DNA from 3 places in the Burkholderia stagnalis genome. Region 2 is predicted to be linked to each of the others. Evidence: riboswitches for the same ligand, from Rfam matches in the RefSeq annotation. Region 2 holds a riboswitch; each other region holds the start of a gene.
The links. Region 2 has a riboswitch for cobalamin ahead of cobA (uroporphyrinogen-III C-methyltransferase). Riboswitches for the same ligand answer to the same signal wherever they lie in the genome.
Positions count from the first base shown of each region.

Region 1: linked by a shared signal. The riboswitch ahead of ABFO07_RS06225 (TonB-dependent receptor plug domain-containing protein) and the one ahead of cobA (uroporphyrinogen-III C-methyltransferase) in region 2 are both predicted to bind cobalamin.
Region 3: linked by a shared signal. The riboswitch ahead of ABFO07_RS21245 (CbtB domain-containing protein) and the one ahead of cobA (uroporphyrinogen-III C-methyltransferase) in region 2 are both predicted to bind cobalamin.

Region 1 is NZ_CP156685.1:1,302,031-1,305,294, forward strand. It holds gene ABFO07_RS06205 (EVE domain-containing protein) at 1-221, opposite strand, end outside; RNA gene ssrS (6S RNA) at 309-490, opposite strand; gene ABFO07_RS06215 (cell division protein ZapA) at 571-885, opposite strand; gene ABFO07_RS06220 (hypothetical protein) at 882-1,232, opposite strand; cobalamin riboswitch at 1,398-1,652, shown strand; gene ABFO07_RS06225 (TonB-dependent receptor plug domain-containing protein) at 1,718-3,264, shown strand, end outside.
Region 2 is NZ_CP156685.1:2,295,198-2,298,461, reverse strand. It holds gene cobO (cob(I)yrinic acid a,c-diamide adenosyltransferase) at 1-424, opposite strand, end outside; gene ABFO07_RS10680 (cobalamin biosynthesis protein) at 453-827, opposite strand; gene cobA (uroporphyrinogen-III C-methyltransferase) at 827-1,594, opposite strand; cobalamin riboswitch at 1,784-2,024, opposite strand; cobalamin riboswitch at 2,320-2,586, shown strand; gene ABFO07_RS10670 (HoxN/HupN/NixA family nickel/cobalt transporter) at 2,771-3,264, shown strand, end outside.
Region 3 is NZ_CP156686.1:985,765-989,028, forward strand. It holds gene ABFO07_RS21235 (VC0807 family protein) at 1-638, opposite strand, end outside; gene ABFO07_RS21240 (histidine phosphatase family protein) at 699-1,331, opposite strand; cobalamin riboswitch at 1,307-1,448, shown strand; gene ABFO07_RS21245 (CbtB domain-containing protein) at 1,496-1,705, shown strand; gene ABFO07_RS21250 (CbtA family protein) at 1,718-2,443, shown strand; gene ABFO07_RS21255 (2,3-butanediol dehydrogenase) at 2,507-3,264, opposite strand, start outside.

The sequences.
Region 1 (3,264 bases), 990 kb from region 2:
GGGTAGGGTGTCGACGACACTTCGGCGAGGCCCGCGATGCCAGGCTCGGGGCAGCTCGAGTGATAGAACAGCACGCCGTCGCCGATCTTCATCGTGTCGCGCATGAAATTGCGCGCCTGATAGTTGCGCACGCCCGTCCACGGCAGCGTGCGCTGCGGCGCATTCGCGAGATCGTCGATGCTCGCTTCGTCCGGTTCGGACTTCATCAGCCAGAATTGCATGGATCGTAATCGACGCAGAAAGAGGCTGCTGCAAACAGCGGCGGCTACAAAAGGAAACGGCACCGGGAATTGCCCGATGCCGTTGGATAGGCCCCCGCCTTAGCCGCTAGGCCGGCATCCTGAACCTGGGGTTCAGAATTGGTCGCAGTTAGCAGCACTTCGGGTACATCAGACAGAGTGACGCGCGCGCCCGTGCTACAAATTTCCGCAACCGTGCACATGGCATTGGTTCAAGGAATATATGACCTTGGCGAACCAGGCAGGGAAGCTGATTGAACTGTGAATCTACGCGCCAATTTGACCACCGTTGACCGTCGAGATCAAGGAAAATCGACGCTTCGATTCGAGGTTACTGCGTCTCGTGCTGTGCGAGCACCGCACCGAGTTGTTCGTTCATCTGGTGCATTGTACGCCGGATTTCTTCCGCCGGAAATGCTTCACCGTGACGCACGCTCGTTTGCAGCCGCAGCAGTTCCGACGCGAGCGACAGCGCCGCCATCACCGCGATGCGGTCGGTGCCGCGCACCGAGCTGTTCGAACGGATCTTCGTCATTTCCGCGTCGACACGCGCGACCGCCTCCAGCAGCGCCGCTTCGGTCTCGGCCGAACAGGCAAGCCGATAGGCCTGGCCGAGAATCGAGACTTCGATCTGCTTGGTGCTCATGCGTGTTCTCCGTGGCTGGCTGCGTCGTCGCGATCGGTGCGCGCCTGCGTATCCAGCAGGTCGAGCTGGTTGTCGGCCTCCGCCACGCTCTTCGTGCGCGGCAGCTTCTCGAGAATCGCGTTCAGCTTCACCTGCGCGTCGTCGATCTTTGCCGACAGCGTGTCGCGTTCCTCCGCGAGCGCATTGCGTTCCTCGCGCAGTTGCGCGAGCTCGCTGCGCACCGTGTCCGTTTCCGCGCGCAATTGCGCGACCTGCTCCTCGAGCGCGAGTCGTTCCGAGTGATAGCGCTGATTCAGCGCGATCAGTCGGCCAATATTTTGAGATAGGGTTTCGAGTTCGTTGAGCATCTGCTGCGTCCTCTAAAGACCCAGCATTTTAGCGCGGAATAACGCGCATTCCGACATCTGTAACGTTTCCAGTCGTAACACCCCCGCTTCTTGCCTCGAATGCGCGCATCGCGAGCCGGTTTTGCGTGCGGCCGGATGCTTTCTTGACGCTCGCGCGGCCCGCTCCTAAACTGGCGCCGCCTCGGTGCTCGCGCGTGCGACGCGCGGTTAAACGGGAAGCAGGGCGTGGCGCCGCAGCGTGCCGCCAACCTGCGCTGCCCCCGCAACGGTAAGCGGCCGCATCGGACGATGCAGGCCGGCTCGGGTGCGCTCGGCGTGTGCCACATGCACGCGGGCGCAGGCCACTGCGCGTGCTGTTCGCGCGGGAAGGCGAGCCGGAACGCCGCCAGCCCGGATACCGGCCGAGGCGGGGAGCCCGCACGCGGGCTCCGTGACGCGCGGCCCGCGGGGAAGCAGGCTGCGCTGCGGTTCACAGGACTTCTTCGATGCTGACCCCAATCGCCCGCACCGCGCTCGGCGCGCTATGCGGGCTGCCGCTCGCGGCCGCCGCGCAGACGGCCCCCGCCGACACCCCGTCTTCCAACTCCGCCGCACCCGCCGCCGGGCGGCACGCCGACGCGCCGCTGCTCGCGCCGATGGTGGTGACCGCGCAGCGCGCGCCGCAGGCGCTCGCCGACGCGATTCCGCAAACGACCGTGTTCGACGCGCAGGACATCGCCGCGCACCCCGGCGCCGATCTGCCGACCCTGCTCGCGTTCGCGCCGGGGGCGCAGATCGTGCGCAACGGCGGCCCGGGCGCGAACGCGTCGCTGTTCCTGCGCGGCGCGCAGTCGAACCAGTCGCTCGTGCTGATCGACGGCGTGCGGGTCGACTCCGCGAGCCTCGGCAACGCGCAGCTCAGCCAGTTGCCGCTCGACCAGATCCAGCGCGTCGAGATCGTGAACGGCAACGTGTCGTCGCTGTACGGCTCGGGCGCGATCGGCGGCGTCGTGCAGGTGTTCACGAAGGACGGCGGCAACCATCCGCCGCGCTTCAATTTCGCGGTGGGCCTCGGCAGCTACGGCACGCAGACGCAGCAGGCCGGCGTGTCGGGCCGGCTCGACGGCGACGGCAGGACGACCTTCAGCGTGGCGGTCGCGCGCGAGAAGGACAACGGTTTCTCCGCGCTCGACCCGGCGAAGCGGCCGAGTGCGAACCCGAACGCGAACGGCTACCTCAACGAGAGCGTGACCGCATCGCTGCGCCATCGCTTCGATGCGCGCTGGGACGCGGGCGTCAGCTACTTCCAGGCGAACGGCAACAACAGCTACGACAATGCATTCGGCGCGCCGGCCGACCTGAACAATCTCTATTCGCGCGTGCAGCAGGCGCGCGTGTTCGCGAACGGCAAGCTGTTCGACTGGTGGACGACGCACGTCAGTGTCGCCGCGGGCAACGATCGCAGCCAGACGCAGCTGAACGGCGCGTACACCGACCACTTCAATACCGACAACCGCCAGTACACGTGGCAGAACGATTTCCGGATCGCGCAGGATCACACGATCCAGGCCGGCTACGAGCGTCTCGACCAGCAGTTCATGTCGAACGTGTATTCCGCGCCGCAGCGCCACGTGAACTCCGGCTGGCTCGGCTATACGGGGCGCGTCGGCCGCCAGCAGTTTCAGGCGAGCGTGCGGCGCGACCAGTATTCGGATTTCGGCGGCGCGAATTCCTACTATCTCGGCTACGGTCTCGAGCTCACCGATCGCTGGAAGGTCACCGCGAGCTATTCGAGCGCGTTTCGCGCGCCGACCTTCAACGACCTCTACTACCCGAACGCGGGCAACGCGTCGATCCAGCCCGAGCGCAGCCACTCGGTCGAGGCCGCGGTGCAGTACGCGTCCGACGAAGTGGGCGTCGTGCGCGTCACCGCGTTCCAGACCCGCTACGCGAACCTGATCGACTACCAGCCCGACGCGCGCAGCGGCTTCTATGTCGCGCGCAACGTCGGCCGCGCGAAGGTGCAGGGGCTCGAGGCATCGTGGCAGGGGCA
Region 2 (3,264 bases):
GCAGGTATTCGTACTTCAGCACGGTGTTCAGCTCGTCGAGGATCACCATCTGGTAATCGCCGCTCTCGATCATCCGGCGCGCCTCGTCCCAGCCCTTGCGGGCGGTCGCGATGTCGGCGTCGCGGTTCTGCGTGTTCCACGTATAGCCGTCGCCCATCGTCACGAAATCGCAGTGCGCGACCGCGCCGAGGAAATCGCGCTCGGACGTGTGCAGCGCGCCCTTGATGAACTGCACGACGCCGAGCCGCATGCCGTGGCCGAGCACGCGCACGGCCATGCCGAACGCGGCGGTGCTCTTGCCCTTGCCGTTGCCCGTGTGGACCATCAGCAGGCCCTTCTCGTTGACGGCGGCGGCCTGCTTCTTCTCGTGGCCGGCGCGGCGCCGTTCGGTCATCCGCAGATGCGCGTCGGGATCGGTTTTCATCGGGATTCGTCCTGTCGATAAAAGGAGGTCAAAGCGGGCCGGCGAACGCGACCGTCACGCCGCCCCGTGCGAATTTCGGGCCGAGCAGCCGGCCGCGCGGCGCGGCGAGCCGCGCACAGGGCTCGGCGACACCGGCCACGCCGAAGCGGGCGAGGGCGGCGGCCGACGGTGCGCTGGCGGCCAGTTCGGGATGCGCGGCGAGCTGTGCGGCGTCGAACGCGACGAGCGGCCAGCCGCGCCGCGCGCACAGCGTGCGCAGCGCGCGTGCGCGGGATTTGTCGACGAGCGTCGCGACGACGGCCGGCCGCGCGTGCGGGTGATGCGCGAGCGCCGCGCGAATCGCGGCGTCGAGCTGCGCGGCGCTCACGCCCGCGCGAAAGCCGAGGCCGAGGGCGACCTGCATCACGTGCGCGCCGGCGGCGGAGCGGCGCCGGCCAGCGCGGCCTGCACCGCGGGATCGGCGGCCAGCGCGGCGACGCGGCCGATCACGACGATCGCCGGCGAGCCGATGCCGGCCGCGCCGACGGTGTCGACCAGCGTCGCGAGCGTCGCCAGCGCGTGACGCTGCCCGGGCCGCGTCGCCGATTCGATCGCCGCGCACGGCGTGTCGTCCGGCAGGCCGCCCGCGCGCAGCGCGGCGGCGATCGCGCCGAGCCGGCGGATGCCCATGTAGATCACGAGTGTCATGCGGGTCGCGGCGAGCGCGTGCCAGTCCGGTTCGTCGTCGCCCGCGCCGTGGCCGGTGACGAAGATCACGCCCTGCGCATCGCCGCGATGCGTGACCGGGATGCCGAGCGCGGCCGGCGCGGCGATGCCGGCGGTGATGCCGCTCACGACCTCGACCGGAAAGCCCGCCGCGCCGAGCGCGATCAGCTCCTCGCCGCCGCGGCCGAACACGAACGGGTCGCCGCCTTTCAGGCGCGCGACGCTGCGGCCTGCGCGCAGGTGCGCGAGCATCGCGGCGATGATCGCTTCCTGCGGCGTCGACGCGTGGCCGCCGCGCTTGCCGACGTGTTCGACGATTGCGTCGGCGCGCGCATGCTGCAGCACGTCCGGGTTCACGAGATCGTCGACGAGCAACACGTCGGCCGCGCCGATCGCGCGCACCGCCTTGAGCGTCAGCAGGTCCGCGTCGCCGGGGCCGGCGCCGACCAGCCAGGCGCGGCTCATCGCGCGCGGCACGGCGCGAGCCGTGACGAAGCGGTGGCGTGCGGCGAACGGAGGGCGCGAAGCCGGCCTGCGAGGATGCGATGCATAGCGGAATGAACGGGGCCCGCTCGACGCGGGCATAAGCGCATGATAGGCGCACGGTCAGCGCACGCAGTCCGTCCCCCGCGGACCGGGCGTTCGCGAGCGTCGTGCTCGCCCCTTGCGTCGGCCGGTATCCGGGCTGGCCGCTTGCCAGGCCGCGGCCTTCCCACCCGGCGCTGGCGGGCAGTGGCATCGTGGGCGGCATGGGCGTGCGCGCTCGGGGCGCGTCACGCGGGCGGCGTACCGTTGCGGGGACAGCACAGGCCGGGCGGTCGCGCCGCCTCCTGTTTCCCGTTTAACTGCGCCCGCCGGAGGGTGGGCGCGAGCACCGAACGCGGCGCATACGATAGCACAGCGTGCCATTGGCCCGGAGGGCCGGCCGATTGAGCCCGCATTCGATCGAGATCGATCCGGCAGCCGATGCATTGCGCGGCCGCAAATTGGTTTGCGATCATCCGCCTGACGTCACGAGCAAGGCCTGGATTGCCGACTGCCGGACGCATGCGGCGGAGGGGACGCATACCAACATCGGCTTGCCCCGCACGGACGGGGCTGCGCAAGGCGATCGCGGAGGGGGCGGCGCGCGCGGCGTGAGCGTTCCGGCCGGCCCGCCGTCTCGCCTTGACGCTCCCGCCCGCGACGCCTACACTCGCACGCGTTTCGGTGCTCGCGCGCGCCTTCCCGGCGCGCGCAGTTAAACGGGAAACAGGACGCTCGGCTGCCCCGCAGCCATGCCAACCTGTGCTGCCCCCGCAACGGTAAGCGAACGCCTTGCGCCACGCGCAAGGCAGCGCCGCTTCGCCGCATGCCTGCTGCGCATGCGGACGACCGCCACTGGATGCGTCGCGCGTCCGGGAAGGCGAAGCGGCGTGTTCGTCAGCCCGGATACCGGCCGAGACGAGGGGTTCAGCGCCGCGGGGATGCGGCGCATCGTCCACGGCCGCCGCCGCAGCGCGTCCGGTATCCGAGCGTGTTCCGCATTCCGGCCCGCCGCGCGCTTCGCGCCGGCCCGGCATCCGGCAGCGCGCGCGGGCCCGAGCGTATGGCGCCGGCCGTGTTGGCATTCACCATGTCGACCGTTCGCCAGGGAGCACCATGCTCGACTCGTTCTTCCGCCTGTTCAACGACAGCCCGTCCGGCCTGCGCGGCAAAATCGTCGCGATCTATGCGCTGCTCATTGCGTTCAACGCCGGCGCGTGGATCTGGGCTTTCGTCGCGTTCCACGACCAGCCCGTGCTGCTCGGCACCGCGCTGCTCGCGTACGTGTTCGGCCTGCGCCACGCGGTCGACGCCGACCACATCGCCGCCATCGACAACGTCACCCGCAAGCTGATGCAGGAAGGCCGCAGCCCGCTCGGCGCGGGCCTGTTCTTCTCGCTCGGCCATTCGACGGTGGTGATCGTGATGTCCGTCGCGGTCGCGCTCACCGCCGCGTCGCTGTCGCGCTTCGAAAGCATGAAGGCGTGGGGCGGCGTGATCAGCACCAGCGTGTCGGCGTTCTTCCTGCTGGTGCTCGCGGCCGCGAACCTGCTGATCCTGATTTCCGTGTACCGGACGTTCCGCGCCGCGCGGCGCGGCGAAGCGATCGT
Region 3 (3,264 bases), on a different replicon from region 2:
GTGAAACCGTCGCGGTTCGGGATGTCGACGCTGCTGCGCTCGCGGATGCGCCGCCGGTACCAGAACGTCCAGACCAGCAGGCCGCCGAACACCGCATAGCCGGTGATCGGCGAAACGACCAGCACGCGCTCGACGGGCCAGTTCACCACCATCCAGCAGCGGAACAGCATTTCCAGGCTCATCCCGGCGCCCCAGACGAACGTCATCAGGCGCAGCGTCTGCCGCAGCACGGGCTGCTCGTCCCACGCGGATTCGAAGCGCGCGGCGCCGCCCGCCATGCCGCGGGCCACGGTGGCGCGCGTGAGATAGAAGATCAGCGGACGTTCGCGCACGAGCGACAGCAGGAACACGATGCCGATCGCGCCGGACGCGAGCGATTCGCGCATCAGCAGCGCGCGCGGGCTGCCGCCGAGCGCCATCGCGACGATCGACAGCGCGATGCCGAACAGCACGACGGCGCTCACCGCGTCGACGCGGCGCGTGCGGATGAATTCGACGATGGACCAGACGACCGGCGGAATCGCCGACGCGTACAGCGCGCCGACTTCGCCGACGTACGGATGGGCGATCCGGTACGCGACCCACGGCAGCAGCAGGTTGACGACGAGTTCGAGGAGCAGGCCGGCGCGCGGTTTCACGGGAGGTTCCATGAGACGGGTTCGGAAACTCGAATCAGATGCGATCGAGTATATCGGCATTCAATCGCCGCTTGCACGGGGCGGGAACCCGGATACGACCGACCATCCGTGCGCATCGCGCGCGAGCTCGACCGTCGACAGCGGCGCGACGTCCGCGCGCCACGCCGATTCCGGCGCAGCGCACGCCGCGTGCGCAAGCGCCGCGCGGATCACCGCGGCCGATGCGATCGCAACGACGTTGCCGGCCGGCAGCCGGTCGAGCCACGCGGCGACCCGGTGCCGCACCGCGTCGAACGATTCGCCGCCGTGCGGCGACGCGGCCGGATCGGTCAGCCACGCGTGGAGCTGCGCGGGCGCGTCGTGCGCGATGTCGGCGAGACGCCGGCCGCGCCACGCGCCGTAGTCGCAGTCGGCCAGCGCCGGCTCGATGGCCGCCGGCAGCGCCAGCGCGGCGGCGGTTTGCCGTGCGCAGCGTGCCGGGCCGCATAGCGCAGTCGCGCCGGGCGGATATTGCAACTGCGGCAACCGCGCGCGTGCATCGGCGACCTGCGCGAGTGCGTGCGCGTCCAGCGCGTCGTCGTCGGGGAACGTGCCCGTGCGCATGGCCTGCGTCGCGGCATGGGCGATCAGCAGCACCTGCGTACGCTGCGGCGACGGCGTGCGGCGCGACGCTTTCTGATCCGGAACGTTCACGCGTACAATCCCCCCGTTGCGAAGTGCGGAAGCCGGTGTGAATCCGGCGCGGTCGCGCCACTGTAATCGGTCGCCAACGTTTCCGAAAGCCAGACCTGCCTTCGTCGCCACTGTCATTCTTCAACCGTTCGTCGGGGCGCGCTTTCCCCCCTGGAGGTTTCATCATGAGCGACGCAGTTCTCAAGCCGGTTGTCGCACCGGCGCCCATTCCCGTCCGGGAACTCCTGCCGTGGGCCGTGTTCGGCGGCCTGCTCCTGTTGCTGGCGCTGTACTTCGTCGGCGCCGAAGAGGGCGCGACGTCGCTGATTCCCGGCATGTTCGTCCACGAGTTCGTTCACGACGGCCGCCATCTGCTCGGCTTTCCTTGCCACTGACAGGGGGCGTTCATGGTCGGAAAGCTGTTGGTACGCGGCATGCTCGCGGGCATTGCCGCGGGTCTGCTCACGTTCGGTTTCGCCAGGGTGGCCGGGGAGCCGCACGTCAGCCAGGCGATCGCGTTCGAAGAGAAGCATGGCGAAGCCCATTCGCACGGCGACGAGCCGGAAGCCGAACTCGTCAGCCGTGACACGCAGGCCGGCGTCGGCCTGCTGACCGCCGTCGTCACGTACGGGGCCGCGTTCGGCGGGCTGTTCGCACTGACGTTCGCGTATGCGTACGGGCGGGTCGGGAAGCTCGGCGCGCGGGCGTTGTCCGCATGGCTCGCGCTGGCCGCGTTCGTCGCGCTGGTCGTCGTGCCGAACCTCAAATACCCGGCCAATCCGCCGGCGGTCGGCGATCCGGAAACGATCGGCGTGCGCACGGGGCTGTTCTTCCTGATGATCGCGATCTCGATTGCCGCGATGGTGTTCTCGCTCGGCGTGCGCCGCCAGCTGGCCGCGCGCGTCGGCGAATGGAACGCGTCGATCGGCGGCGGGCTCGTGTTCGTCGTGCTGATCGCGCTCGTGCAGTTCGCGCTGCCGGACTTCAACGAAGTGCCCGACGGGTTCCCGGCCGCGTTGCTGTGGAAATTCCGCGTGGCCGCGATCGGCATGCAGGCCGTGATGTGGACGACGATCGGCCTGCTGTTCGGCGCGCTCGCCGAGCGCAGCGGGCTGGTCGGCTCGCGCGCGTAACGCGCCGCGCGATTGCGGCGGCGCGCCGGGGCCGGCGATGGGCGGCCGGCCCCGGCGCGCACGTCAGCCGGCCGTCGGCCGGACGATGATCTTCACGTTGCGGTCCTTGTGGTTGACCAGCTCCTCGAAGCCGCGCGACACGATGTCGCCGAGCGCGATCCGTCCGGTGATCAGCGGCTGCACGTCGATGCGGCCGTCCGCGATGAAGCGGATCACGTCCGCGAATTCGCCGTTGTACGCGAGCGAGCCGATCACTTCCTTCTCGGTCGACACGAGGTCGAAGAAGTTGAACGCGCCCGGTTCCTCGAAGATGCCGACCATCACGGCCTTGCCGGCCTTGCGGATCACGTCGATCGCGAGCTTCGCGGTCGCGGTGTGGCCGATGCACTCGAACGACACGTCCGCGCCGTAGCCGCCCGTCAGCGCCTTGACCTGCGCGAGCGCATCGGTTTCCTTCGGGTCGATCACCGCGCTCGCGCCTACCTCCAGCGCCTTCTGCTTGCGCGCCGCCGACATTTCCAGCGCGATTACGCGCCCGGCGCCGGCCGCCTTCGCGCACATGATCGTGCACAGGCCGATCGTGCCCGCGCCGACCACGACCACCGTCTGGCCGACGATGCTGCCGGCCTTCTTCACCGCATGCAGCCCGACCGCGAGCGGCTCGATCAGCGCGCCGGCCTCGGTCGGAAAGCCGTCGGGCAGCTTGTACAGCAGCTCGGCGGGCACGTTCACGAATTCGGCGAACGCGCCGTTGTTCATCAGCCCGGTGAACGCGAGGTTCTCGCAGACGTTGTACAGGCCGTGCCGGCAATACCAGCAGG